2 regions of the Planosporangium spinosum genome follow, and region 2 is predicted to be linked to the other one. Evidence: riboswitches for the same ligand, from Rfam matches in the RefSeq annotation. Region 2 holds a riboswitch; the other holds the start of a gene.
What was found. A riboswitch is a leader RNA that binds a small molecule or an ion and turns the genes downstream of it on or off. The one in region 2 is predicted to bind S-adenosylmethionine.
Positions count from the first base shown of each region.

Region 1: it holds a riboswitch for S-adenosylmethionine, as region 2 does, so the genes downstream of both, ACNTMW_RS06145 (aminotransferase class V-fold PLP-dependent enzyme) here and thrC (threonine synthase) in region 2, are expected to answer to the same signal.

Region 1 covers NZ_JBLYUB010000003.1:265,030-268,433, forward strand. Annotated here, with positions in the region: gene ACNTMW_RS06135 (FUSC family protein) at 1-678, shown strand, start outside; gene ACNTMW_RS06140 (AI-2E family transporter) at 683-1,831, opposite strand; SAM riboswitch class IV at 2,000-2,117, shown strand; gene ACNTMW_RS06145 (aminotransferase class V-fold PLP-dependent enzyme) at 2,149-3,404, shown strand, end outside.
Region 2 covers NZ_JBLYUB010000034.1:14,243-17,646, reverse strand. Annotated here, with positions in the region: gene ACNTMW_RS30290 (ArsR/SmtB family transcription factor) at 1-137, shown strand, start outside; gene thrC (threonine synthase) at 501-1,781, opposite strand; SAM riboswitch class I at 1,794-1,923, opposite strand; gene ACNTMW_RS30280 (glucosyl-3-phosphoglycerate synthase) at 2,164-3,096, shown strand; gene ACNTMW_RS30275 (ABC transporter permease) at 3,243-3,404, opposite strand, start outside.

The sequences.
Region 1 (3,404 bases), on a different contig from region 2:
AGCCAGCTGCTGTTCCCTCCGGAACCCGTCGCGCTGGTGCGCCGTGCGGAGGCGGCGGCGCTGGCGGAGATGGCCGTGGGCGTGGAGCTGACCGCCCGCGCTCTCGACGGTGACGGCGACCTGGCCGCGCAGGCGATGAGCCGCCTGCGCGAGCTGCGTGACCAGCTGTCCGAGCTCGGCCGCACGAGGCGGGCCAGCTGTCGGGTCGTCCGTCACTCCGTGGCCTGGCGTTCCCGGACGGCACCGGTGGTGCGCGAGAACGAGAACGCCGGCCATCTGGATCTGCTCGGCGACAGTTGCCTGATGCTCACCCGTACCGTCATGGCGATCAGTCCGCGCGAGCGCCGCCGGCTGGTGCCGAGCGTGCGCGAGCTGGTCGGTGCGCTCACCGCCCTGGCGAAGAAGCCCGGCGATCGCGCTACCCGCCAGCACGCGGCTGATCGCGCGCTCGACGCCGCTCGCCGCCTCGCCGACATCGACACGCCGGCCGACTCGGCGCTCGCTGCCGCGATCATGGCGGTGCGGATGGTCGCCGCCGACATCATGGTGTTCGCCGGGGTCGATCCGGGACGGGCCGGCGACGCTTCCCGGGTAGGAACCGGCAGGCTGAACGTCCCCACGCCGCCGTCGACGCCCCGCACCCCGTTCGACGCGGGCCGCTGGCGACCGGCCGGATGATCAATCAGGTACCGGGCTGATCGTTGCCGGGTCGATCGTGGTCCCGCCGCGATGTGTCGTTGTCCCGGCCCGGTTCATCGTGGTCGGTGTCCCCATCGGCGGCCAGCGCGGAGGCCATCCGGTAGACAACGGCGGTCACCGGTACCGCGACCACCGCACCGGCGATGCCGGCCAGCACGGTACCGGCGGAGACCGCGATCAGGATCACCGCTGGATGCAGCCGGACGCTGCGGCCCATCACCAGCGGCTCCAGCAGATTGCCCTCGGTCTGCTGCACCACGATCACCGCCACCAGTATGATCAGCGCGGCGGTCGGCCCGTTGGCCACCAACGCCACCAACACCGCCGCGGCACCGGCGACGGTGGCACCGATCAGCGGCACGAACGCGGCTACGAAGGTAAGCGTCACCAGCGGCAGTGCCAGCGGGACGCCCACCAGCAGCAGCGCCACCCCGATCCCGACCGCATCAGCCGCCGCGATGATGACGGTGGCGCGCACGTACCCGGTCAGGGCGTCCCAGCCCGCTCGCGCCACCCGGTCGACCCGCCGGCGGTGTGCTGACGGAACCCGGGCCAGCGCCCAGCGCCACATCGTGTCCGCATCCTTGAGGAGAAAGAACACCAGGATCAGTGCCAGCACGATCGCGCCGAGGATCTCGGTGGCGAGGGCCGCACCGGTGACCGGGCGGGGTAACGCTTCACGCACGCCGTCGACGACCCGGCGTGCCACCGCATCGATCTGCCGTCCGCTGATGGGTAGGGGCCCGGCCGTCAGCATCCGCCGTATCTGGCCGATGCCCTCGTCCAGCCGACGGCCAAGTGCATCGAACTGCGTGGCGACGTGCCGTCCGATGAGCACCAGAGGCAGGATCAGAAACGCCAGCAGCAGCAGTACCGCGCACAGGGCTGCCGCCCACCGCGGCAGTCGCAGCCGGTGCAGGGCGTCGGCCACCGGATCCAGCAGCGCGGTGAGCAGCAGGGCCGCGACCGCGGCCAGCGTCACCGGCCCAAGACGTACCAGGATCCAGCCGACCAGGAACACCGTAGCGGCGATGACCAGCACGCAGCCGCAGACGATGGCTGTGGTCAGCAGGTTGGTGGGGACCCGGCGGCGCCTGGGCGCGCCCTCCCGGCTGCCTCCCGATCCGCTCATGCGCGTGCTGCTACCCCATGTCCGGCCTTTGATCCACCGCGACCGGAGCCCCACGGGATCGCGGCTCGCAGCGGGCTTGAGCAGCGGCGAGGCAGCCCCGGGGTGATCGAGCGCACAGGTGTTGGTTGTTGACCGTTATTCCTACGCTTCTAATAGGATATCGGCACAGGTCACGAGTGCCAGCGTCAAGCCCCGGCTTGCTGGCCGGCAACCCTCGTTGTTCGCGGTGGGGTGCCCCGGGTGAGGACCGGGCCCGTGCGCATCCGCGTCCGGGCAAGCGCGGACCCTCCGGGGTCTCCAGCCCGGAGGGGTTCATCATGGTTGCCACGTTCGCCAGTGCCGATGTCGACACTGCTCAGGCCGGCCCGGTCGTGCTCGGCGACCGGTTGCCGGTCACGCTCGCCGACGGCCGTACCGTCGACCACGTCAACCTCGACTACGCCGCGACCGCTCCCTGCCTCGCCGCCGCGGCGACCGCGGTCAACGAGCTGCTGCCCTGGTACGCCAGCGTGCACCGGGGTGCCGGAGCGGCCTCGCAGCGCTGCACCCTGGCGTACGAGCGGGCCCGGCAGACCGTCGCGGATTTCGTCGGCGCCCGCGCGGGGGACCACGTGGTCTTCACCCGCAACACCACCGACGCGCTGAACCTGCTGGCCCGCTGCCTGCCCGCCGCCACGACCGTGGTCGCCTGGGCCGGGGAGCACCACGCCAACCTGCTGCCCTGGCCGCGCACGGTACGCCTGCCGATCCCCGGGTCCCCGGACGCCGCCGTCGACGCCCTGACCGAAGCCCTCGGCCGGCTCGCCGGCCCGGTCCTGGTGACCGTCACCGGCGCGTCCAACGTCACCGGCGAAGTGTGGCCGGTCGCGGCGCTGGCCGAGGTGGCGCACCGGTTCGGCGCCCGGATCGCCGTCGACGCCGCGCAACTCGCCCCGCACCGGCCGGTCTCCCTCGCCGAGTGGGACGCCGACTACCTGGCGCTGTCCGGGCACAAGCTGTACGCCCCGTTCGGGGCCGGGGTGCTCGCCGGCCGGGCCGACTGGCTCGACGCCGCACCGCCGTACCTGGCCGGCGGCGGGGCGACCGCCCACGTCGGCGACGCCCTCGACGACGTGGACTGGCACGTCGGACCGGCCCGGCACGAGGCCGGCACCCCGAACCTGCTGGGCGCGGTGGCGCTCGCCGCGGCCTGCGCCGACATCGCCGCCGCGGACCGCGCTGCGCTGGCCGCTCACGAGAACGCGCTCCTGGCCCGCCTGCGCACGGGACTGGCCGGCCTTGCCGGCGTCGCCGAGCTGCGGACCTTCGCCGCCGACCACGACCGGGTCGGCATCGTCAGCTTCACCGTCGCCGGCCACGCCGCCGCTGACGTCTCCGCCTACCTCGCCCGACGACACGGCATCGGCGTACGCGACGGCCTGTTCTGCGCCCACCCGCTCACCCGCCGGCTCCTCGACGAGGCGTCCGCACGGCTGGGCCGGCCGCTCACCGGCGGCGCGGTACGGGCGAGCATCGGCATCGGCACCACCACCGAGCACGTCGACCGACTGCTCGCCGGGCTGCGGGAGCTGGC
Region 2 (3,404 bases):
GGGAACTGCGGGAGCGGATCGGCACGATCCTGGAGGAGTACGCCGCCCGGCCACGCGACCCGGATGGCCGGCCGTACTCGATCTTCGTCGCCTACTACGAGGACACCGATCGCGACCCGCCTGCCGCCGCCGGTTGACCGGACCTCGGCCGGGTCCTCCCTGACCAGGTTTTCCCGGCCGGGCCTTCCTCAGAAATGGTCGAGAGGACGCTCGCACAGCACCTCCGGCACTGCGGTCGCGGGCCGACCGACGGATCGGTGGCCTCGCGGCGACACGTCCTCCCGCACCGAGCATCGTGCTGCCATCGACGCGGCCCAGTCAAGGCCCCGGATGGCAGACTTCTATACAGTAAGCAACCTTCCCGATACGTTGGCGTTAACGCTCGTCGATGGGCTTCGCGCCGCACCGCACGTCATCACACGGGTAACGGAGGCCGGTGCGCAGCCATCGATAGAAGTCGTATCTATGCAGGTCAGAGTCGGTTTGCAGATGGTGGAAAATCAGTCGAGCAGGCCGGCCTCGCGAGCCGCCCGCAGCGACGGCTTGACCCGGTACGTGGGCCCCACCCGGTCGGCGACCGCGTCGAGCGTCTTCAACCCCTCACCGGTGTTGAACACGACCGTCTCGGCCTCCGGGTCGAGCCGACCCTCGTCGACCAGCTTGCGCAGCGCGGCCACGGTGGTCCCACCGGCCGTCTCGGCGAAGATGCCGGTGGTACGGGCCAGCAGCCGGATCGCGTCGCGGATCTCCTCGTCGTCGGCGTACGCCATCCACCCGCCCGAACGCCGGACCGCCTCGAGGGCGTACACGCCGGCAGCCGGGTCGCCGATGTTCAGCGACTTGGCAATGCCGGTCGGCTTCTGCGGGACGATGTCGTCGCGCCCGGAGTGCAGCGCGAGCGCGATCGGGTTGCAGCCGGCCGACTGGGCGCCGAACACCCGCCACCCGTCGGCGGGCGCCTCGACCAGGCCGATCTCGACCAGCTCCGCGAACGCCTTGTCCACCTTGGTCAGCAGCTCACCGCTGGCCATCGGGATCACGACCTGCTTCGGGATGCGCCAGCCCAACTGCTCGGCGACCTCGTACCCCAGGGTGCGCGAGCCCTCGGCGTAGAACGGCCGGACATTGACGTTGACAAACGCCGTGTTCTCGAACTCGTCCGTCTCGGTCAACTCCGAGCACAGCCGGTTGACGTCGTCGTACGAGCCGTCGATCGCCACCACGTCACCGCCGTACACGGCCGTGGTGATCACCTTGCCCGGCTCCAGGTCCGACGGGATGAACACCATCGACGGCACCCCGGCGCGGGCCGCGTGCGCGGCCACCGAGTTGGCCAGGTTGCCGGTCGACGCACAGGCATACCGGTCGAAGCCGAGCGCCTTCGCGGCGGTCAACGCCACCGACACCACCCGGTCCTTGAACGAGTGGGTCGGGTTGGCCGAGTCGTCCTTGACCCACAGCGGGGCGCGCAGGCCGATCTCGCGGGCCAGCGCGGGCGCGGGTACCAGCGGGGTGAAACCCGGGTTGAGCGTGACCCGCGTGGCGGGGTCCTGGCCGGCGGGCAGCAGCGAGGCGTAGCGCCAGATGTTCGGCGGGCCACCCGCGATCTCCTCGCGGGTCACCCGCTTGAGGGCGTCGGCGTGGTAGGCCACCTCGAGGGGACCGAAACACTCGTAACAGGCGTGCTGCGCGGCGAGCGGGAACTCGGCGCCGCAGCCGCGGCAGACCAGGGCGCGGGCGGGCGAGCCGACGAACGGGGATGCGTCGATGGTCGACGTCATGTCGAGGCCTTCCTCTCATCTTTCCCGGGAGTCGCACACCGGGACGGAATTGGCACCTGCCACGCGCGGCCTCGTCGTCGAGTCGTCAGTGGTGGTTGCCGGGGCTTCATCGGGCCGTTCCCTCAGCCCCTCTGGATGAGGTATTCGATTGTGCCCACGAGTGTAAGGATCGGTCCGGCCATACGCCATGCAATCGACGGGGCTCGTGAGTGAGGTCACCCGGCGTATCGGCGCGGGCGGGCCGCGTCACCGCGCGCCCACGGGCACCGGACACGGCCGCGTCAGCCCAGTCCACGGGTACCGCTACCGGCCGGCGAAGTGCAATACTCCACCGGATTTCGCCCTTTGCCGATACATGCCGATCTTTATAGAGCGTGGAGCCATGCACCCGACCGCCGCCTCCTGGTTCGACCGCCGCACGTCCTCGTGGCGGGACTGGCCCCTGGATCGGGTGGCCCGGCACAAGGGTGACGCCACGGTCAGCGTGGTGCTCGCCGCCCTCGACGACGAGTCCACCATCGGCGAGGTGGTCGGAGGCGCCCGCATCCTGGCCGACCAGACCGGCCTCGTCGACGAGGTGATCGTGGTCGACGCCGGCTCGCAGGACGCCACCGCGAAGGTCGCCGCCGAGGCCGGTGCGACGGTGTACCACCACACCGAGATCCTCCCCGGCCACGACTCCCGGCCGGGTATCGGCGACGCCCGGTGGAAGGCGCTCCTGGTCGCCCGCGGCGACCTGCTCGTCTACGTCGACGCCGACCTGGCCGAGTTCCGGTCGTACTTCGTGACCGGCCTGCTCGGACCGCTGCTCACCGAGCCGGACGTGGCGCTGGTGAAGGCCTGCTACGACCGGCCCGAACCGCCGTCCGCCGGGAGCGGGCCGGTCACCGACCTGCTGGCCCGCCCGCTGCTCAACGTGTACTTCCCGGAGCTGGCCGGGGTGGTGCAGCCGCTCGCCGGCGAGTACGCCGCCCGCCGCTCGCTGCTGGAGACCCTGCCGTTCGCCACCGGGTACGGCGTGGAGGCCGGGCTGCTGCTCGACACCGTGCTCGAGTCCGGCCTCGACGCGGTCGCCCAGGTGGATCTCGGCCAGCGCGCCCACGGCCGCCACGACGCCGCCACGCTGGCCGGGATGGCGGCCGAGGTGCTGCACACCGTGCTCGAGCGGGTACACCCCAACGACCCGCGCTGGGACACCCTCACCCGGTTCGCCCGGGTCCGGGACACGATCACCGCGGCCGATCAACCCGTCGGCGGGACGCCGCGGCCCCCGATGGCCACGATCCCCGAATACGCCGCGCGCGACCAGTCCTGATCGACACAACTTCCCGGATGTCGTGGCATCCCGGGTGCCCTGAGACCACAACTTTCCGGATGTTGCGACGATCGTGGCCGCCTGACGCCGTCGGCCGCCTGACGCCGTCGGCCGGCTGACGGTGCCGGCCGACGGCGGTCAGCGCACTAGCTGACCACGTCCTTGCGCAGGAAACGCCACCAGGCCAGGCCGAAGAAGACCACCCCGTAGCTCAGCGCCGAGACGCAGCCGCGTACCAGGTCGTCGGTCTGCAGCGGGGTGGACAGCAGGCCCAGCCAGGCCTGCGAGAAGTGGGTCGGCAGGAAGCT